Regions from separate parts of the Sutcliffiella sp. FSL R7-0096 genome, predicted to be linked through region 3. Evidence: riboswitches for the same ligand, from Rfam matches in the RefSeq annotation. Region 3 holds a riboswitch; each other region holds the start of a gene.
The links. Region 3 has a riboswitch for cobalamin ahead of MKY77_RS14380 (DUF4430 domain-containing protein). Riboswitches for the same ligand answer to the same signal wherever they lie in the genome.
Positions count from the first base shown of each region.

Region 1 (7,626 bases), 1.5 Mb from region 3:
ATTGGGAGTTGTTGTCTTGAGTCTACAATATCTGGGATTATTTTAATGGTTCTGGTTAAACACCGCTGTTGATTTCCCCAAACGGCTTCGCTTATCCAAAGGGCGACCTTGAGCCTCCTCGGGCTACGCCCTGCGGGGTCTCAAGATTGACGCTATCCCCCCGCAGGAGTCTTCGCCTATTGCTCCACTCAACAGCTATAAATCTTAAAAAAGATAAGTTATTGGATTTTTCAGTGGTCATGCTGCCTGTAGGGTCTTCTGCTATGCGCTACCTCGCGCTGGAGTCTATGCCCTTCGCTTCAATCACCAACTCCAAAACTCAATTTATATTTGGGTTTTCTTTTTCACAAAACATTCTGTTATTATGGAAGGAGGACAAAGGGGGAGTATTCTGTGTTCAAAGATATAAAAACAAGAAAAAAACCTATTGTTTTCCTTCAACTGCTGCTGGTTATAAGCGGGCTCATTCTGGGGGGGATGGGAGCGTACCTTGATAGCCCTACACATTTGGGGTGGATGTTTTGGTTATTTGCAGGTGCTTTTCTTATCAGGGGATTGGAAAGGCTACTTTTGGAGAAACAAAGCTATATGGGCTATATGCTAATGGGGGTTTTCTATCTCGCCTTTTCTTTTTTTGTTTATCCTATCTGGTAAAGAGAGCCGTGGACTGCGTTGGTCCACGGCGGGAAAGCATCTTATAAATCGTCAAACCCATTATCCACGACATTCACTTTTGTGTATTGCCTTGATTTTTGTTCAAAGAAGTCCGACTTACCAAGATCCACTTCCTCATATGCTTTGATCCATTTTAAGGGGTTAGTCCGGTATCCTTCAAACGGGCGGTTGAAACCAAGCTGATTGGAGCGGACATTGGCATAGAATTTAATATAGGCTTCCACATCCTCAAGTTCAATGCCTGTAAAATGGTTTCCGATTATTTGTCTCGCCCAATCAATCTCCAGTTCTGCGGCCTGCTTAAAGGTCTCCTCCACAAATTGAGCAAGTGCCTCTGTATCATATTCTGGATATTCCAATAGAACTTCTTGAAATATCTTCACAAACAGATCGACATGAATCTGCTCATCCCTATTGATGTAATTGATCATCGTACTAGAGGCGACCATTTTTTGGTTTCTGGCAAGGTGATAAAAGAAAGCGAAGCCTGAATAAAAGAAAAGCCCTTCCAATATCACATCATATACAATCGATCGTAACAAATTTTCGACGGTAGGTTCCTCTGCAAAGGCTTTATAACCATCTGTAATGAAATCATTCCGCTTTCTCAAGGTCGGTTCGGTACGCCAGTATTCGAAAACCTCCTCTTGTTTAGTACGAGTTACAAGACTTGATAGGACGTAGGAATAGGAGTGATTATGTACGACCTCCTGTTGGGCAAGCATAATCATCAATGCGTTCAGACTGGAGTCGGTTAAATAATCAGCGACTTTACCTGCATAGTCAGTCTGAATACTGTCCAAGAGTGCAAGCAGGCCGATGATCTTCAGGAACGCATCCTGTTCTTTTGCTGTCAGCCCCGGGAATTGTTTAATATCCTGGGACATATTGATTTCAAAAGGAGACCAGAAATTGGCCAGCATTTTCTTGTACTTGGGATATGCCCAGGAAAACGCTACGTCATCCCAATTCAGTACATTGGAGCTATCCCCGTTGATGATTCTGGTAGATCTATTAGGTGCATGTGTGTCCATGATGGAACGTTTATGAAGATAATTACTCATTTTTCTTCCTCCCTATTAACTTGCGCACGAATCGCATTCTTCTATTTCCTTAGATGTCGACCGAACGTAGTAGGTGGTTTTAAGCCCCTGCTTCCATGCTTCCAAATGAAGATCTAATAAGGCCTTGGCTTTAATGGTGTTGGTGACATATAGGTTAAAGGAGATGGCCTGGTCAATATGCTTTTGCCTTGCCGCATTCTGGGTGATGCTCCAATGCTGATCAATATGATAGGCGGACTTATAGAACCAAGTAGTTTCTGAATTTAAGTCAGGTGCCGTAACCGGTATCTTATAATCTTTTTTCTCTTCCGAGTAAACCTTCAGGAAAATCGGGTCGATACTCGCTGTGCTTCCGGCAATGATTGAAGTTGTCGCATTTGGGGCAACAGCCATCAGATAGCCATTACGGATACCGGTAGTGGCCACTTTCTTTTGAAGCACTTCCCAGTCCAGCCCTGCTTTGGAATCATAATTTCTTTTTGAAAAATATTTCCCAGTTTGCCAGTCCGATCCTTCAAATGCAGGGTACGCACCTTTTTCTTTGGCAAGTAGGGCACTTGCTTGAATCGTGTAGAAAGCGATTCTTTCGTAAAGGTCATCCGCATACTTTACCGCTTTTTCCGATTCCCATTTGATGCCTTCCAATGCCAGCAGGTGGTGCCAGCCAAAGGTGCCAAGCCCTACAGCCCTGTACTTTTGATTAGTTATTTTTGCTTGAAGAACAGGGATATCATTTAAATCAATCACATTATCAAGCATGCGGACTTGAATGGGAATAAGACGCTCTAGCACATCCTCTTTCACCGCACGTGCAAGGTTTATGGACGATAGATTGCAAACAACGAAATCACCTGGTGTTTTGACGGTGATGATGCTTCCGTCTTTCACTGCTTGAGTATTGGTTACCGTGGCACTTTGGTTCTGGGTAATTTCTGTACAAAGGTTGGTACAATAAATCATCCCTTTATGATGATTAGGGTTCATGCGGTTTACCTCGTCACGGTAAAACATGAAGGGACTTCCCGTTTCAAGCTGCCCTCTCATGATTGCTTTCATGATGTCGATGGCTGCCACTTTTTCCTTTGCAAGATCAGGGTGGTTCACGCATTCCTCATATCTTATCCGGAAGCTACCGTCGCCTTTTACCTCGTCAAAATAATCTTCCAGGGAGTATCCCATCGTCTTTCTGACTTCATGGGGATCAAATAAATACCAGTCACCTCTTTTTTCTACTTGCTCCATAAAAATGTCGGGAATACAGACACCATTGAAAAGGTCGTGTGTACGCATCCGCTCGTCCCCGTTGTTCAGCTTGCTGTCGAGAAAGGAAAAAATGTCTTTATGCCAAACATCGAGATAGACGGAAATGGCTCCTTTACGTTGGCCAAGTTGGTCCACACTGACTGCTGTATTGTTCAATTGTTTCATCCATGGAATGACGCCACTGGAAACTCCTTTAAAACCACGGATATCACTGCCGCGGCTTCGGATTTTACCGAGGTATACTCCGATTCCTCCACCAGATTTGGAGAGGTTGGCAATATCTGTATTGCTGTCATATATTCCTTGTAAACTATCATCCACTGTATCGATGAAACAACTAGAAAGTTGGCCGTACGTTTTACCTGCATTTGCAAAGGTGGGGGTGGCTACCGTCATATATAAATTGCTCAAAGCCCAGTAAGCCTCCTTTACATACTGAAGCCTGTTTTTCTGTTCCTTTCTCATGAGTGTCATGGCGATTATCATGAACCGTTCTTGTGGAAGCTCCCAAAGCTCCTTGTTGTGGTCACGCGTTAAATATCGATCTGACAGAGTCTTCAGGCCAATATAAGTAAAAAGATGGTCTCTTTCAGGTTGTAAGAAAGCCTCCAATTCTTGGACTTCATTTTCTGTGTAAGACTCTAAAAGTTGAGAATGATAGATTCCTTTATGGGTTAACGCTTCTATTAATTGGTACAGATTTGTATAAGAAATCGTAGTATTCCTGTTATGGCGAACATTCTGTTGAAGTTGATGAGCAAGGAGTCTAGAAGCTATATAGGTCCAATCTGGTTCTTCTTCTGTCAAATGACTGAGCGCTTCTAAAATTAGTTGATTATAAAGCTCTTGTACTTGGTTAAGGGGTAACAGCTTGTTAGAAAGCTTCTCCGCTTTTTGTAAAAATATGTCCGCCTCAAGAGAAGGGAATTCCCTTAGGGTTGATTCAAGTAATCCTTGAAAGGTTTGTAAGGATTGCATATTTTCTTTGTGTGGTGTTTCTGTATGTATGGTCATCTTTCTTCACTCCGTTTCGTCTATAAGATAAGGCTTCATTCGTTCCCCAAATGGGGTATGGGGGAATGGAAATTCCGGGAATAAAAAAAATCCACTCAGGCAGCTGAGTGGATCAAACGATCATAGAAAGGGAGAATAGAGGAAGGGGGGATCCTAAAACCGTGCCAACGGGATGTTGGGTCCGGATATACCTGCTCTTTCCATATGTTTCTAGTGATCGTTTCATCTTCTCAACTCCCGAAGAAAGAGAAACTAATCGCTAAAGGCAGGTCTCCTGACTCATGCTTCTTCCTATCTTGATCCTTCCCATATAAGAGCCGTTAAGCCTGTTTATACAGTGGTTTTTCAAGATCGTCTGCACTTACAGTTGCGGGGACAGTTCCGGAGTTTCACCAGATTCCCTATTAAGTCTATTAAAAGACACCTTTACCGCATTATTAAACAAAATACTGTATGTAGTTAGTTAATTGTCATCTAAGCACTATATATAGTGTTATTCATGAATGATAGTATAATCATAAATGAAACATAATCAAATGGCAAGACATTTCATGTGCAAGATTTTTAGAATGGATAGAAGGATTTTTGGGGAGGTTCGACATGAAGTGAAAAATTCCTGCCGGGGTCTGACCCCGACAGGAATTTTTTATTATTGCTGCTGTAACACCTGTTCGATAGACCCACTGATGTGGATGTCGCGAAGGATAAGGCCTGAGTTGATGAATTGCAGGCTTAGTTCCGGCCTCAGTCCTGTTATGATAGGCGTGATGCCTATAAGTTTAAGGGAGCGGAGGAGGAGGTCCATGGTATGGAGGACCGTTCTATCCAATTTATAAACACCGGAAAAATCAATGATCAGTTTGGAGATGGACAGGTTTTTACTTTTTTCCAATGTCTCTTCTATAAGGATACTTGCCCGTACATCGTCAATTTCCCCGACAAGGGGTAGAACGGCCATCCCTTGGAGTAGTGGTACAATTGGGATGGATAGTCTGATCAGGGAGGCTCTTGTATCCAGCATTTTCTGTTCGGTTGCAATGGAAAAGGCCTGACTGAATCCGTAGACGATAATATTGAACAACTCATCTATAAGGATGAAGATCTCCGAGATTTGTTTCATTGGGTATCCTTCATTTGTCCCTTCCTTCTGGATAAAGGCCCATAAGCACCTCTTATACAATGTCATGTTGGAAAGCGTTTCCTCTAATGACCCTCCAGCTTTTACAGACATAAAGCCTATGGATTCCCCCCAATTCTTGGCACGGTCTAAGATGGATTTCTCAGAATCCAACACGTATTCTCCCAAAAACTGAATGAGGGTCCGAAAGATTTCTTTGATTTTATCTTCGGTCTCTTCCTGTCTGTATTGAGGAACGTCTGGATAGGTTTTCTGGATTTCCCTAAGCATGTTTTCTGCTACCTCATGCTGTGAATCTATCAATCTATTCCCTATCAGTGTTTGTGCCGTCAATGTCATAATAGGTATTCCTTTCTTCAAAACCTGTAATAGTTATTAACTATTTTAAAGAAAAGTTTATTAGTTGTATATCTTTTAATGGTATAAGCTAAAAGAAAGGCGTTTTTTTGGCTTATGAAGCGTGGAAGAGGTATAATTTTTAAATAATTAATGAATAGGAGTGAGAGAATGGAGCGGGTTCAGTTAGCGGAAGATGTATCTTTATCAAGAATCGTTCATGGTATGTGGAGGTTGAATGATTGGGGATACAGTAAGGAAGAGACTTTGAATTTCATTGAGAGCTGTTTGTACATGGGCATTACATCCTTTGATCATGCTGATATATACGGGAACTACACGGTGGAGGAACAGTTCGGCCATGCATTGGCATTGAAGCCTTCGCTAAGAGACCAGATAGAACTGGTAACAAAATGTGGGATTAAATTGATCTCTACCAATAGGCCCGAACACAAAATTAAACATTATGATACAAGCAAGGAACATATCATTCAGTCTGTAGAACAATCTTTAAGAAACTTCCAAACAGACTATATCGATTTATTGTTAATACATAGACCAGATCCCATGATGGACCCAAGTGAAGTGGCAGAAGCATTTACCCAATTGAAAAGGGAAGGGAAGGTAAAACGCTTTGGTGTATCGAATTTTCTACCGTCCCAATACAACCTGCTAAACTCCTCTTTGGATGATTCATTGGTGACCAATCAAATCGAAATTTCTGCAACTCATTTGGAGCATTTTGAGAATGGAACGTTAGAACAATGCCAAAGAGATCGTATCTCTCCTATGGCATGGTCTCCACTTGGTGGAGGAAGTATTTTCACAAGTGGGGACGAGAAAACGGTGCGCGTCCGAAATGTTTTGGAGAAAATAAAAGTAGAAACAGGGGCTACCTCCATCGATCAAGTATTATATGCTTGGTTACTTTCTCATCCTGCAACGATCATACCGATAGTTGGGTCTGGGAAACTAGACCGAGTAAAATCAGCGGTTGACGCATTGGGACTTAAACTTTCAAGACAGCAGTGGTTTGAAATCCTGGAATCTTCAAAGGGAAATGAAGTGGCATAATTATTATATTTTAATAGTAAAAAAACCGGGACATTTGTCCTGGTTTTTTAGTTGAGAAACCCTTTTTATGGAATGGTTTCCATTAAAATTTAAATTGATTGTTTCTCTTTTCCACGAACTTTTTGTACACATCAGACAAAAACATCAATCCGACACACCCAAAAATGACATACGATAAATTAAAGTAGAGAGCAGGATCTATTCTAACATGTTCCCCGCCCGCAGCAATTTTAATGATTTGGTAAGAATCTATGGCAACTTTAGCTGCAACAAGGATAAATATTGCCACAATAACTCTCCAAAGTAATTTCATCTGAACCCCTCCATCATTGCATGAAAAATTTTCTATTTGTAAATGCTATAAAAGTTAAATTAATGGGTAAATAAAAGTAGAAAATCGTTGTTAAATATATCAAAACTGAGAAAAGAAAACAATAAGACTTTTGGACTTTTTATAGTGTATTATAACAGACAACCAGAGACCGGTCTATCATAAATCACTTTACAGATTTAAAAATACCCCGTAGAATGAAAAAAGTCGCCTTTTGTCGAATTATAGAATATATCCAAGGATTCTGAAAAAGAAATTATATTAATATTACAAAAGGGAGGAATTTCATGTGAAAATGACATTAACAAAGAAAATTATTATCGGTCTTATCTTAGGTATTTTAGTTGGTCTTGCATTGAATATTTATGCACCATCGCTATTTCAACCATTTGATACATATCTCTTTCAACCTTTAGGGAAGATATTCCTGAATCTTATCACCATGCTGGTTGTTCCAATAGTCCTTATCTCCATCACACTTGGTGTGGTCGGTTTGGGGGATACCAAGAAGCTAGGAACCATCGGGCTAAAGACAATTGTGTTCTTCATGGTTACCACGTGTATTGCGATCACAATTGGCCTATCACTTGCTTCTGTCATCCAACCGGGACTTGCAGGTAACTTTGAAAATATGATGGTGGATGAGCTGTCCGAAGAAGAAAAGCCAGAAGAAGCCCCACCAGTTATGGAAACTCTTTTAAACATCATTCCGACAAACCCTATCAAGGCAA
Region 1 covers NZ_CP152003.1:1,296,703-1,304,328, forward strand. Annotated here, with positions in the region: gene MKY77_RS06650 (undecaprenyl-diphosphate phosphatase) at 1-46, shown strand, start outside; gene MKY77_RS06655 (ribonucleotide-diphosphate reductase subunit beta) at 696-1,739, opposite strand; gene MKY77_RS06660 (ribonucleoside-diphosphate reductase subunit alpha) at 1,755-4,016, opposite strand; cobalamin riboswitch at 4,263-4,459, opposite strand; gene MKY77_RS06665 (STAS domain-containing protein) at 4,666-5,493, opposite strand; gene MKY77_RS06670 (aldo/keto reductase) at 5,662-6,564, shown strand; gene MKY77_RS06675 (hypothetical protein) at 6,647-6,877, opposite strand; gene MKY77_RS06680 (dicarboxylate/amino acid:cation symporter) at 7,191-7,626, shown strand, end outside.
Region 1: linked by a shared signal. The riboswitch ahead of MKY77_RS06660 (ribonucleoside-diphosphate reductase subunit alpha) and the one ahead of MKY77_RS14380 (DUF4430 domain-containing protein) in region 3 are both predicted to bind cobalamin.

Region 2 (7,626 bases), 350 kb from region 3:
TTGTCGATAAACACCCGCCTTCATGTTTCGCAAAGGCTTTCCATTTACTACAATTTGAGATTGATAGTCGCCGGTAGGCTTGATCAAAATGGGATTCATGTCGGTGGTGGCCACCACACCAGCAGCTTCCGCCTGGACACCCTGTGCCCTGCCTATTTCTTTCCCATCTTTGGTTATATAGGAGTTAAGCGCCATGTTTTGTGATTTGAAGGGTGCGGTTTTATGACCTTCTCTCGCAAATATCCTGCATAATGCCGTTACCACAGCACTTTTTCCCGCATCAGAATGCGTTCCTTGGATCATCAGTGGCGTACCTTTAAACATGAAGTTTTACCTCCAGACACCTTTGAATCCAGTTCTCCACCATCCCTGGGTTGGAGGCAAAATGAATATGCGTATAACCAGCAACAAGGTTTTTGCTAATATACCCATCTGTCCCTTTTCCTTTCATCCCTTTTGTTTCAAAAGCGGCCGTCAGCTCTGTTTCATGATGGAAGGTGGAATAGTGGAACTCATGGCCCCTCGCCACCTCTCCCTCCTTCAAGAGAAAATTCCCATTTAGACCTTTGACATCCCTGTATCCAAGAGCGGCGAGCCTAGGTTGCATTTGCACGATACCTGGAATGACCCCAACCATGGGATAAGTTTCTCCGCCCACTGTCACAAGTTCCTTGCATAAATACATATAGCCTCCACATTCCGCAAAGGTTGGGATCCCCCTTTTCACGACAGCCTGATAGATGCTATCCATGCTTTTTGCATTAAAAGAGAGCCTCGGTGCAAATTCCTCCGGAAAACCTCCACCAAGATATAAACCGTCCACATCATGTGGGACCTCCTCATTTTCCAAGGGAGAGAAGAAGATTAACTCTGCCCCTCTCATTTGCAGAAGCTCCAAGTTCTCTTCGTAATAAAAATGAAAGGCAGGGTCATAGGCGACAGCTATACGGACCCTTTTGTTGGGATATGTAGTAAAAATGGAAGGTTCATTCTGAGTTGGAATCTCGAAAGCTTCTTCAGCCAATTCATATAAGCGTTCCACATCCACGGTACTTGCAACACGCTCACCCAATCCATTAAAAAACCCATCAAGCTCTCCACGTTCAATGGATGGAACAAGCCCTAAATGTCGCTCTGGCATCTCGAATTCAGACTCCCTTGTCATATAACCAATAACAGGGATATTACATTCCGCTTCGACCGCAGCCTTAATCAAATGAAAATGCCCTTCGCTTCCCACTTTATTCGCTATTACACCAACAATATTCACTTGCCCTGAAAGGGCCTGATATCCTTTGACCATTGCAGCCGCACTCCTTGCCATGCCGGAGCAATCCACCACAAGCACCACAGGACTGCCGGTGAGGATGCTTATTTCTGCACTGCTTCCTTCATCAGAAAGCGGATCTTTCCCATCATAGAAGCCCATCACCCCTTCTATGATGGAAATATCGGCACCCTCACTTCCACGAACCAAAACTTCTCTCACACAATCTGGTGAAAGCATCCAACTATCCAGATTCCGCGACTTCCTTCCTGTTACCGCTGTATGGTAAGAGGTGTCGATATAATCCGGACCGCATTTAAAACCCTGGACACAAAGACCCTTTCTTCGCATCGCTGCCATCAAACCAATTGTAATGGTTGTCTTCCCTACTCCGCTGCCTGTTCCCGCTATCAGAATCCTTCTTTTCCCCATTCTTCTCTCACCACCGTCTTCTTAAAATTCCACACCTTTAACTGCCGGGATTCCCTTATCGTAATAATGCTTTTCCGCATGTACGACCGATACCAGATCAGCTGCCGCTTGGACTTGATCAGGTGCGTCTCTTCCGGTTATGACAAGGTGAACGTGCTCAGGCTTATTCCTGATAAGTTCTAAGACCTCTGTCAATGGTAGGACATCATCAACTGGAAAACTCTGAATGGATAAAGCGTTATTCAATTCATCCAAGACAACTATGTCGTAGTCCCCACTCATGACAGCGTCTTTTGCTTTTGGCCAACCGATGCGGAGCGCTTCACGATGCTCCTCTGGAGTCTTTGTCCAGGTGAATCCTATTCCCAGTTGTTTTATCTCTACTCCTAGTTTACTCAGGGAAATCTGTTCGCCGTATGTGCGCTCAGGGGATTTGATGAACTGATAGATCTTCACCTTCATCCCCCTGCCTACCGCTCGAACTGCCAAACCTATTGCCGACGTTGTTTTGCCTTTGCCATCTCCGGTGTACACTAGTGTCAAGCCCCTTTGTTTTGTTTTCCGATTCATAACCATACCTCCTGTTTTTTTGCATAAAAAAACGCCTTTCTGCTAGATGCAAAAAGACGTTTAAAGGTCCATCCAATCCAGATACTCTTTTAAAACTCTTCCACGAGGACTCGCTTTAAATTTGAAAACTGGAGAAAAATAAATGAATGTCACTTTAAGCATTCTTTCCTCGCAGAATCCTTAAAAACAAATAGGCAGGTCTCCTGACTTACGTTTCAAGCACATCACCGACCCTTCCCATGCTGTTGCACAGTGGATAATCTCGGCAATATTCAACGCTTACAGTGGCGGGGTCCGTGCTGGATTTTCACCAGCTTCCCTTTTAACCTTTCTTCACAAAGGCACCTAAATGTTGTATTGTATCAATCAATTATGAAATTTTATATTATTGCATTTACACTATACAAGCTTAAATTAACAACGCATTTATTGTAGCCTATTTTCTTTCGAATGTCTTTAGAAAATTTTGCGGCTTTTGAAAAAAGTTTAATAAATCAATAAAATGTCCTCTCACCAAAAAGGATTTGCAAAGGTATGTTAGCGGTGCTTTTTATGTTTTAGAAAATTTAATATGACTGACAAAAATTATTATCTATGTCTATATGAAACCTTAAATACAATATTTCTCTCCATTATTTTAATGTTTTCTCAGATTTTTTTACGAGAGCTTTTTCCGATACTTTAAGGTTGCTGCTATACTCGATAAACTCAATTTCACATCCAGGACCAATCTCTACTGAATTCCCACGAACAACTCTCGCCCTGGTATATTCTAGCTTAACCACATCACCTTCAATGATATTTGCATGTAATTCTCTACGCAAAGCTTTAATTAACTTATCCAAATGAAGAATAGGCTGCCGATTTCTTGATACAGTAATAACTTCTCCTCCGATTTCCTTCACAGTTGATTTCCCATGTAACGATATTTCAACGTGATCTGCATTTAGTAAACCATCGATAGTAAAGGCTCCATTTAGCTCTGCTTTCTCTACTTCACAATCCCCAGCTACTTTGATTATTCCATCGAGGAGAATGTCGTCGCCTTTTATTGTTTTTTTCACTCGTGTGTGCCCCTTAATTTCCATTTTACGAAAAAATGCTGTTCCGTCTATCGTTAAATCCCCATGGATCTCCATCACCTCTGAAGAAAAATTCCCCTGTACCTTTGTACTTCCATTGATTGCAGCGTGGTGGGCCGTGATATTACCATTTATTTTTGCTGATCCATTACACTCAAAATTTTTACATTCCACATCTCCATGTAATGCTCCATGTCCGTTGATTTCAACCTTTATGAAAGATCCACCAGCAGATTCACTATGACCAGAAAGAATTAAGTCCCCTTTTGCTTTTAGAACCATAATAATACCCTCCCATTATTTAATTTGACTAATCTGTACTATGTTTTTCGAGTTTTTAACTTTATTTGTAAAGGAAGATCTATATTCTACTTTCTCAATATGACATTTCACACCTAGTACAATCTTATTTCCTCTAACTATTTTTGCTTTAGTATGTTCTAGATAAATGTCATCTCCTTCTATTAACTCTGCTTCTAGTGTGTAAGATTGTTTCAAGAAACTTCTACTTTTGATTACTATCTTCTCACCACCAATCTCACCGACCTTACTAGGAGCAACTTGTAAATTCACCTGCAAATCACCAACATTCAACAACCCAGTGATATTAAATCCCCCTTTAAGGTTCATTTTTTCTAGCTCTACATTTCCAGTACTATTGAGAAACCCTCTCATATCAAGGGTATTTGCTTTCATCGACTTCCTAACCTTTAGCTCACCAATGACTTTTATTCTATTACTATTTAATTCTTCATCTATACTTAGTTTCCCAGTTACATGCACCTGCTCCATTGACGCCTTTCCGTTTATACAATACTCCCCAATAATCTTTGTTTCTTGGCAACGAACATCTTCAAAGATTTCCCCTTGACCTATAACTTTTATTTTTTCGTATTCTCCACCAGGATAGCTTCCTTCTCCTATAACCTTTAAGTTTTTATTTGTTTCCTTTATCATTTAAAAACCCCCTGTTACTAAAATATTCAATAGTTCATCTACTTCTGTATCAATATCCAATGATACAGCCACTTTTGTTTTTTCATCTACGTAGAAATCATCAGGATTGGAAACAAGCAACACTGTTACAACTCCCATTTTTCTAAACACCACTAATGAAGCACGTCTTTCCTCTAGCTTCGGAAAGTGGTCATGTAATGTTTGTATGATTTGCTTTCCTTCTTCCCATCCGATCTCTCCCGTCTCCAATGATTTATCTAAAAGATACAAATATAGGGAACTTTGAAAGGAAACCATATCCAATTCACGGAATTGTTCTTCATAAATAGCTACAGCATTTGACGAAACAATGTTTCTCTCTAAAATCTCCTTCCTTGATATGTTAACCTCCTTCTTCTTTGGAGATAATGCATTTGCTAATTCATCCAGTGATAAATTGTCCTTTAACTCTTTGATTCTGTTAATTCTTTCAATCATTTTCTCTCTTGGAAAAAACGTTTCTTGCCCTGTAAATGTCGATTTTCTTATAAACCAATCGTCCGGTATTAACTTTTTTCTCTTCCAGCGATAGAGCTGTCCGTAAGTAATGTCCGTTTGCTCTAACAAGTCTTTTTTAGAGATTAATTCTTCATCCATTGTCTTCACTCCTTAAACGTAATGTAACATAACACTGTTACACTGTAAAGATATAATCTTGTGATATTTTTCAATACCTTATTCACATGAAGCACCTGCTTAATATGAGTAATTCACAACAATCTGGCCTCAAAATGAAAAAGAGCGCTAATCCATGTAAGAGGATAGCGCCCGATTGTTGGACTATGAAACATACCAAAGGTCCCACTGTGAGTAAGTTCTAATTTATTTGCGTAACACATCTGTTTTGCCATCTTAAGTAGGGAAATCTAACGATCCACCATTGAGAAAGAAAATGGATACAACACCGTTAATATACTTGGTGAGAAAGGTTGCTGAAAGTTGACCCTTCAAGACCAATCAACGCCATCCCATGAGGATTGCAACTTTCGCAACAGAACAATTTGTCCGAGATGATACGTATCGTGCATCATGATATTGCTGAGTAAACGTTCAGTAGAGTATCTGTTCGCGGTATATGGAGCTTTTAACTTTTCATCGTCAAGGTTCGCTATGACCGTTTTTAAATTATTCATGACTTCATCAAAGTGTTGTACTGTCTGCGCCCACCCAATTTCGTCTTCTGGATCCCCCGGATTCCCAAAGGTTTTTTCATTGTCTTCTGCCCTATGTGGATTCTCTGTGCCCTTAATTCGGTGGATTACGTCTTCATTCCAAAATATCAAGTGGTTGACAATTTGCCATATCGAATTGCTGATTCCAGAACTAGTCCATGCTGCCTCTGCTGGAGTGACTCCATGAAGCGCCTGATTCATTGATGCAAACCAATCATTCTCATGGTAATGCATGTCTAGTTGTTCTAAAAACACTTTGGTTACAACTTGCATCCTACCAATCCCCTAACTGTTTAGAATAAACTTTCATTAAAGTCTGCTTTCGTAAACTTTGTTTCTTTTCCATATTTCTATATGTACCTGAAAATTCCTCAAAACAACGTTTACTTTGACTTATTCGACTCATCCAGCCTTAATTCCTTCATACTGACAAAAAAGCACCCCATTGACAGACAATCTATCTGTCTACTAAAATGATTTAATTTGAAACGACAGCTTGCTATTCGGCCATGCTTTCGATAATAAATAATATCCACCAACCTACATTTAGGGCGCGATCCTTTATCAAGGTTCAGCGCTCATTACCAAAGCTTTGAATCACGAACCAATTCTCCTAAGCAAAGAAGGTTATGTAAACTATCATCACCTAAACGTGAATAACTATCACAATACGTTTAAAACTTGGAAAATTACCTTTATTGCTTCAATTTTCTTAAATAGAGTAAAAAAATGGCGGGAAAATAACAGATAAATCAAATGCTACTTAGTGATAGTTAGAATTCTAATCAAATCACTGTAAGTTTTCTCCGTTAAGTATAAAACAAACAGCCATTCTATAGAGAACGGTTGGACTAGTTATATTCTTTTATAAATTAGTAAGCGAAATTGATTTCAGCATCAATTTGATGGATTACCGCCAATAAGGTTGTTCCATCTCAGTAACTATACCTGAACGAGGATGCACTAAAAAGTACCTTCCATCCCCTTCAAAATGGTAATCCCCATAACGAATAAAGAACCGCGTATCATCCGTATATATAGGTACAGTATCTCTGTACCTTTCTTCATTATGTACAACAATATTAGATACGTCATACCTACTTTCAAAAACCAATTGTTTAGCCTGTTCAAAAGTGTAGGTCGGTCTGAAAAAAATAAAGAATAATAAAGGAATAAAAAAGAATATAACTAAAGATGGCTTTGTCCATTTACTACTCATTCCCTGTTTCAAAAAATAGTAAGAGATAAAAAAACCAGTCGTCATAAACGGAATTAATAAACCTAAATCGAATACACCCCTGTAAAGAGTAAAATTCAAAAATACTAAGATGCAGAATTCCATAATTGTAGCACCTAAAATATATAGTATAAACTTTTTGTTCTTCCTCATTTTTATCTCCTTGGTTGATTGTATCTATGTCTAATTAACAGTCCTATAGCTTAATACCAATTATTTCATAATCTACAAATTCCTACAATAAGATATTTAAGCTTGCCAATATAAAAAAGAGCGCTGACCCTTGTTCCTGGATTGCGCCCGTTTACGGAAGGTGCTCAACTTTCTCCAACCGTTTGTAAAGTAAAAAATTTACGAAATATCCACTTTTTGAAAGTGCTCAACTGTCGGGAATGGATCATAAAAATGATGGAGCGCATTTTTCCATTCTTGATATTCTTGTGATTTTCTAAATCCGACTGTATGATCTTCTAAAGTTTCCCAACTCACTAATAATAAATACTTCCCCTCAGCTTCCAAACAACGCTGTAATTCGTGGGATAAATAGCCTTTCATCGATGAAATAATTATTGATGCCTTACGAAAAGCTTCCTCATATTCCTGTTCCATACCTTTTTTAACTTGAAGCATGACAGCTTCTAATATCATAAAATCTCCCCTTCTATGTCCAATTATAGAATGAATATTTCACTCTATATCTTCTTTTTATGATTTAAAAAGTCGCTCTTCTCTATTCAAGAAATGTGCCTCTTATATGGAATAAGCTCCTTTGGAGAATTGCTTTACCTTATCTTTGATAGTCTCTAAAGTATCATTCAAAATTTTTAACTATTGAGATTTAATACTTTCCGATAATATTCCCTTAATTCA
Region 2 covers NZ_CP152003.1:2,461,429-2,469,054, forward strand. Annotated here, with positions in the region: gene MKY77_RS12440 (cobyric acid synthase) at 1-324, opposite strand, end outside; gene MKY77_RS12445 (cobyrinate a,c-diamide synthase) at 317-1,699, opposite strand; gene MKY77_RS12450 (cob(I)yrinic acid a,c-diamide adenosyltransferase) at 1,721-2,269, opposite strand; cobalamin riboswitch at 2,445-2,633, opposite strand; gene MKY77_RS12455 (polymer-forming cytoskeletal protein) at 2,902-3,633, opposite strand; gene MKY77_RS12460 (hypothetical protein) at 3,649-4,308, opposite strand; gene MKY77_RS12465 (YhbD family protein) at 4,309-4,944, opposite strand; gene MKY77_RS12470 (DinB family protein) at 5,295-5,792, opposite strand; partial or broken gene MKY77_RS12475 (hypothetical protein) at 6,082-6,296, shown strand; gene MKY77_RS12480 (hypothetical protein) at 6,430-6,909, opposite strand; gene MKY77_RS12485 (antibiotic biosynthesis monooxygenase) at 7,108-7,404, opposite strand; gene MKY77_RS12490 (SRPBCC family protein) at 7,581-7,626, opposite strand, start outside.
Region 2: linked by a shared signal. The riboswitch ahead of MKY77_RS12450 (cob(I)yrinic acid a,c-diamide adenosyltransferase) and the one ahead of MKY77_RS14380 (DUF4430 domain-containing protein) in region 3 are both predicted to bind cobalamin.

Region 3 (7,626 bases):
AGTTCACCTACAGGCTTTCTTAACCCTGCAGTGCTAATTTCTACACAAGTCTTGGAGTTGGCAAGTGCCGTCGAAGCCCTGTCATACTGTTCCAGAAGAAACTCTTCATCCTGGGGTACGTACTTAAATATTTTCACTAAATCCAGGTGGCCGATTATATCAAACATATTTGATTGGGCAAGTGTGACCACCTGGTCAAAATACTTGGTATACACTTCATATGTATCTCGGCGATCCCACTCTTTTCTAAATTCGGCCAAATCGATCCCGAAGTCTTCCACCCAGTGGATGGAACCGATCACATAGTCAAACGGATAAGTATCAATGAACCTTTTCATCTCCACATGTTTTCCTGGCGTGTAATCCATCTCGATTGACATTTTTACGTTGATATCTTGATTCCATGCCTCCTGAAACAGTTGGAAATAATCAGCCATATCATAGTATCGCCGTTCTTCCACCCAAGGGTTACTAAGGATATCTTTTGTCTGATAGAAATGGTAGGCGTGTTCGGATATGCCAAACTCTTGTATCCCTTTTTGTTGCGCTGATGTTATGAACTCTTTTAAATAGTCAAGTGTGAGCGTCCCTCTTTCCAGATGATTATGGTAGTCTGTAAGCATTTTTGGTTGTCCCCTCTCTTCTTTTTTGCTAATTATACTACTATTCTAAGAGAGTTTGGGGGGGATTTTCAGAATTAACCAAAATTTAATAAGAAGGATGTCGCGATGATTTTCTTCCCATATGAAATAAGGTGGCGTTAAGTCTTATCTGGCCATTTACCGATAACGCATCTTGAAACAGTAAAAGCGTGCACAAATGCACGCTTTTTACTTACTCACTATAAGGAATTGGATTAGGTGAAAAAGGTACGCTTACCTCTTCATTGAGTGGGATAGTACCGATTGTTCCGGTTTGGGACGATTCGAAAACCACACCCATTAATCCGAATTCTTTTGCTACCATCAGCATCGCCTCAAGCGCAAAGATGGTTTCTTCGTTATCTTCTAGCACGCTGCTATCAGCTAACTTTATGCGAGCTATCGCTCCATCATCTTTTATCGTCACCCCATCCACTTTTACCGTGTCTGGAATGGATGGTTCAAGCTTGCTATAGTCATGCTGTTCAGGGGCACTTGTCATAGCCTTAAGAGTATCTCCAATCGTTTTAAATCGCTCATGGCCGGCAACTAAAAGTAGAATGGAGCCTGTATAGTATTTATAATAGGCACGTTTTTGATTTTGTTCAAAAACAATTGGGCCCTCGTATACTGTATTACCTATTTCAACATTCACTTTATTGCCATTATCACTCAACTGAACTTGAGAGTAATGAAGACTGAATGTATCTATTAGTTCTTTTTGGAATAATGGGTCTTGGAAAGAAGAAAGCCCTTTATCCATCTTTGTAATGTCTACTACAGGAACTCGATTTCCCGAAGCATCAATTTCTTCTGTAACAACTCCAAAATCATTGATGAATGGCTTTTCTAATCCATAATTTTCAAATGCTAGGTTGCCACGGACTTTGTTTAACGCATCTACATACGTTTGGCCTTCCTCCTTCGATACAATCACTGTCAATGGAGTAGTTGACCCTCCAAAAGGAATAGTATCCGCATGAGACAAGGTAGCGCCTATCGTCACAGCATATTCATCAGCCTCATTATAAGCTGACACAACAAAGCTTCTTCCATCTGCAGTCATCATTTCAACTGCAGCAAAATCACTAGCTTCCGATTCATCCTTTGATAAAGCCTCTTCTTCCTCGCTTATATGTTTGCGGCTAGATTCCATCTCGACTTCAGAGTCATCGGAGGCTTCATGCGCATCCATCGTAGCCATATCCATGTTTTCTTCTGATCCGCTATTTGCATCAGAGCCGCTCAAACTCATATCAAAGTTCATGTTATTGACAAACATTGGTCCGATAATTGCTACAATGAATAAGGCTGCCACCAAAGCGACCGCAGGCATTAGTTTCGTTCGGCGAGGTGTACTTGCTAACTTTGGTTGAATTTCTTTATATATTTGATTCGGGTCCCGATCATCTTTAATTTTAGGCATTTGCCTCAAAAGCTTTTCCAGTTGGTCTTGCTCGTCATGACGCATTGCTGTTTCCTCCTTTCTCTTGAAGTTCTTCCATATAAGTCTTTAAGACCTTTAAGGCTCTATGCTGAGTTGTTTTCACCTTACTTTCCGTCCATCCCAGTATCTGGGCAGTTTCTTGAATGGATAAGGCTTGTATGTACCGCAGGACAAGGACCAGCCGATGATCGACTTTACATTTATCCAAGCACCGGTACATTTGTTGGACTTGTTCATTTTGAAGAGCTATCTCTTCTGGTAGGGGAGCGTGATCTCTGACTTGCTGTTTATTCCAGTCAAATGTTTCAAGTAGTTTGTTTTTCCATCCTTTATGTTTACGGAAGGAATCGATGGCGACATGTTTAGCTATGGAAAAGAGCCATGTCTTTTCGCTGCTTTTTCCTTCGAAACGGTCATAGGAACGCAAAACTTTTATATAAACTTCTTGAACGAGGTCTTCCGCTTGCTCCTTATTGTTCACCATATAATATAGGAATTGATAAACATCCTGGTGATATTTTTCATAGAGCTCTTGAAAAACGGTATTCATAGTTTCCCTCCGTTCATTTCATTAGTCGCATATTATAGTGAAAAAGTTACATTACAAATATATTAAAAAAATTACAATTTGACTAGATGTATTTTGGTATTTTTTTCTTGCAAATTTCTATCTTATTTTAAGTATACTGGATGTCCTTAATGGATTATAGGGATTTTTGTAGGCATTTGCTCCACATGCTTTATACATATTTCGACCTATTCCTAGTCTAATAGTAAAAGCGTCAACACCCGATGGGTACTGACGCTCCTCGACTTCATTTCTTATTCGTACTGCTCATCATGTATTCAGGTAAGGTACCTTTTCTTCTCACAATAAATGGCGCTTTTTCGTTAAGCAATCTGGAAAGAATCGGGTATAACACGATAAAGAAGACGACATTTCCTATGGCATGATTGATATCGAACGGCAAGCCGGCCAAGTAATAAGGTAAAAAGGGAAAGCCCCCTACGACCATGTTTTGGATGGAAAATACAAGACCGAAAAATAATCCGCAGAGGCCGGCATATAGAGAAAGTATAAAAACCGGTACCTTTTTAAACCAGATTCCCAATGCTCCACTTACTAGTCCTATGACCGACCATGCAAAAATCTGTGTAAATGTCCACAACCCCGTACCAAGGACGAGATTTGTGGCAAATGTGGTCCCTACTGCTAGAATGACTCCTGAGAGGGGGCCCATCCAAAACGCACAGATAATGATGATTGCCGTTACTGGTTGCACATTTGGAACGGAAGCAAACGCAATTCTTCCTACAACACAAAGAGCAATCAGCATTCCCAATAATGCTATCTTCTTGGTAGTCATACTTATTCCACCTTTTGATAATCAAAATGTACTTCGTCGTTCTCCTCTAAAGTATAATCACTTGCACCTACCATTAAGCTTTCCCCATTAACTGATATGTTCCAATAATAATCTGCTTCATCTTCAGAGCCAAGCCCGTCAATCCCAACAATAAAATCTCCACCAAAACCTGTGGTAAGGTCAAAGTTGCGATCCATCACGTCCATAAGGGATTCTCCTTCTTCAAATTCAAACGTGTCCTCGCTGATGACTTCTTCGCCTTCTTTAGTCAGCTTGATGGAAGTAGATAAGTTATTTTCTTGTTGTTCCTGTGCAGGAGCCGAGTTGTTGGTGTTTTGGTTTGCTTCGTTTGTCGCATCTGCACATCCTGCTAAAACCAGAGTAAGTGCTGCAACTAGTGTTAACAAATAATTCTTCATTTTTCTCATTTCCCCTTATGTAAGTTTATTGGTAGATTTGTAAAACGTGTGTCCCCGGGTTATGAGCAAACAAAAAACCCCATCCGATTTTCAGGATGAGGTGATAACGGCATATTAATTCAATAAGAAAACATAGTTGTGCCGTCTCTCCTACTCAACCCCCGAAGTATTGAAACTGGTATAAATAATTGGCAGGTCTACTGACTTATGCTTCCTCCTACTATGAGCCTTCCCATATGGTGACCTAATTCCTTAAGCCTATTCATACAGTGGTAATCTCATTTCGTCCACATTTACAGTTGCGGGGACAGTCTTGGCATTGCACCAAATTCCCTATTAAGTCACCATCGTGACACCAATTATATGTTAACTATTCAGTTTTACTAAGTTTCATATTACAAGATATGTCTATGGATGACAAGAAAATGTTTCATACAAAACAAGATTTTTCGCTATTGCTCATCATATAAATTCAACTTTTGCGGAATAAACATGGAAAATGTCGTGCCTTCGTTTTCTTTGGAGTGAACCGATATGGTTCCTTGATGCGCATCCACTATATTTTTCACGATTGCCAACCCAAGACCGGTACCTGCGCGCCCTCTAGTTCTCGCCTTATCGGCTTTGTAAAACCGTTCAAATACAAATGGAAGATCCTCTTCGGGAATCCCGTGTCCGGAGTCTTTCACATCGATTTTAACCCCATTGTCCATCATTTTAACATGGATGGAGATTATCCCTTCGTCAGCCGTATGACGAATTGCGTTATCAACAAGGTTTGTCATCACTTGTTCCATCCGATCGACATCCATTTGGATAGAGCCCTTTCCGTCTACAAGAGAATGCAGGGCAATCGCCTTTTCTTTTGCCAACCCCTGAAATTTACGAGTGATTTTCTCTACAAAAATTGCGACATCAGTCTGTTCATAGTTCAAGGAAATATGACCTGCTTCCATTCTTGCCAAATCGAGAAGATCATTGACCAGTCTTCCCATCCTTAAGGATTCATCATAAATCACGGAAGCCAGTTCTTTTTTCTCTTCTTCCGTTCCTGCTATATCATCCACAATTGCCTCGCTGTAACCCTGAAGCATGGAGATAGGTGTACGTAGCTCATGGGAGACATTGGCAATAAAGTCTTTCCTAAGCTTATCAAGCCTTCTCTCTTCCGTCATGTCACGGATAACGGCAACTGCTCCACGAATATTTGTTTGCGTGTACAGAGGGCTCATTACAATTACCCATGTGCGCCCCTGATAGATCAACTCAATACTTTGCTCCTTTTCTACCGATATGGCCCGCTGGAACATTTCTTTCACCTCACCAGGAAGGTCTTCTCCACTGGCGTTCCCCTCTTGATAGAACCATGCCTGCAAAAACTTTTCAGCAGGTGGGTTCGTAACAAGGATGGTCCCATCGCGATTCAGGGTAATTACCCCATCCGCCATACTACTGAGTATGTTTGCAAGATGTTCCTTTTCCTGATTCAGGGCATTGATATTAAATTTGAGCTGCCTTCCCATTTGGTTGAAAGCCATTCCCAATTCACCTATTTCATCCGAGGTTAGGATTGGGACCTTCGTGTCAAATTTCCCACGTGCAACTTCAAAGGCAGCTTCTCTCATATTTCTGAGTGGAGCTGTGATTCTAGTTGAAAGAAAGAAAGCAAAAATGGTCGTCAGAAAGATGGCAAATCCAGCTGCAAGCAAAATCAGCTTCGTCGTTTGTTTTGTCGTTTCTTTTATAGCAAGAAGGGACTGATAAACAAAAACAGCTCCATCTTTATTTCCGTCAATATGCAAAGGGATACCGACAATCATCACTTCCCCATGCATTTCATCGGTGATATTCAGATCTGGGAGGTACGTTTTCTTTGTTACAATCGGCTGATCTTCAAATACAAGGGAAAGCTCTGGATCATTCAGGAAAAATTCTGCAGGAAGATGATCGATTTCCGGATTCGGCGAATGAGAAAACTCCCCTTTATCAGTGAAAATCACCACTCGAGATACTTCATCCACAAGCTCCCATGCAATGGATTTAGATTGTTCCATATTTTCATGCTGCTCCAGTATCAACGAAATCTTACTTGCAGCCTGTGTCAGGTCTTTCTCCGCTTCCTGTACATGGTAATTATCAAAGAATTCAAGTAACAAGATCGTCAATACAAATAATACAAAGGAAACCAAAAGTAAAATGGTAAGCCAGAGCTTACCAACGACACTTCTCCAAATCATGATTCATTGCCAACCTCAAATTTATAGCCTACTCCCCATACTGTAACAATCATTTTGGAGGCCGGTTCCGATACTTTGTTCAACTTCTCACGGAGTCGTTTCACATGTGTATCTACCGTACGTAAATCACCAAAGAATTCATACTGCCATACTTCTTTCAACAGTTGTTCACGGTCAAAAACTTTATCCGGGGATTTTGCCAGGAAATAAAGGAGTTCGTATTCCTTAGGTGTAAGATTTACTTCTTTCCCTTCGGATGTCACGCGATGTGCGTCATTGTCGATCGTCAAATGCGGAAATACGATGACATCCTTTGTTGTCGTCTCCGTGGTAAGAAATGTTGTACTAGATGAGCGACGTAACAACGCTTTCACACGCAGCACCACTTCTCTTGGGCTGAATGGCTTTACGATATAATCGTCTGTTCCTACTTCGAATCCCTGCACGCGATTCGTCTCTTCTCCCTTGGCCGTCAGCATGATGATCGGGGTTGCTTTCTTTTCTCTGATCTCTTTACAAACCTCCATACCATCCATTCCGGGCATCATAATATCCAAGAGAATGACATCGTACTCTTTTTCCAATGCTAGTTCGAGCGCAGAGTGGCCGTTATCTGCCTCTTCAATGACATAGTTTTCCCTTTCAAGATACATCTTCAGAAGCCTTCTAATTCGGTCTTCGTCATCCACCACAAGAATTCTCACTTCTTTTTCCATTAATAAAGCCCCCTTATTAGATTCTGTAGGAAAAGCCTCCACAACTTTGTGAAGGCTCATTATAGGTATTACATTGCATAAGAGTGAAGTCCGGCAATGATTAGGTTTACTCCGATAAGATTGAACAAGATGATGGCAAAACCGACAAGCGTCAGCCAAGCCGATTTCTCCCCTTCCCAACCTTTAGAAAGGCGCAAATGAAGATATCCAGCATAAAAGAGCCAAGTGATGAATGCCCATACTTCCTTAGGATCCCATGCCCAGAACCTCGACCAGGCAATTTGTGCCCAAATGGCAGCAAATATCAAACCTCCAAGTGTGAATACAGGGAAACCAATGGTAACGGCACGATAACCAATTTCATCAACCATGTTAAGGTTCACTCTTGAAACAGCAGGTTTTAATGCTTGTCCAATAGGCTTTCTTAAGACAAGACGTAAAATCAGGTAAAGGATGGCACCTCCAAGTAGAGACCAAATCACTGTGTTCAGTTTAAGAGTATTAATCCAAGGTGAAAGGTTCACAAGAGAATCCATTCTTCCTTCTGTCAATAGTTCTCCTTCATTAGGTCCGACAATTGGATATAAGTTATATTCAACTTGTGCTTGTGCACCCTCTTTGTTGATATAGGAGAATTGAGCTTCATAGTCCATTGCACCAAACCCTATGGAGATAAGGATGAACCCTAGGAAGGAAATCAATACATAGAGGGTGAATTCAACCCAAAACGGTTTTTGCCCTTTTTTTGTATAATCTACCACTTTTACAAGGTAAATTAAACCTGCGGCAAAGCTAACGG
Region 3 covers NZ_CP152003.1:2,814,696-2,822,321, forward strand. Annotated here, with positions in the region: gene MKY77_RS14360 (histidinol-phosphatase) at 1-623, opposite strand, end outside; gene MKY77_RS14365 (hypothetical protein) at 835-2,112, opposite strand; gene sigX (RNA polymerase sigma factor SigX) at 2,102-2,638, opposite strand; gene MKY77_RS14375 (ECF transporter S component) at 2,904-3,455, opposite strand; gene MKY77_RS14380 (DUF4430 domain-containing protein) at 3,458-3,874, opposite strand; cobalamin riboswitch at 4,047-4,249, opposite strand; gene MKY77_RS14385 (ATP-binding protein) at 4,327-6,114, opposite strand; gene MKY77_RS14390 (response regulator transcription factor) at 6,108-6,827, opposite strand; gene ccsB (c-type cytochrome biogenesis protein CcsB) at 6,896-7,626, opposite strand, start outside.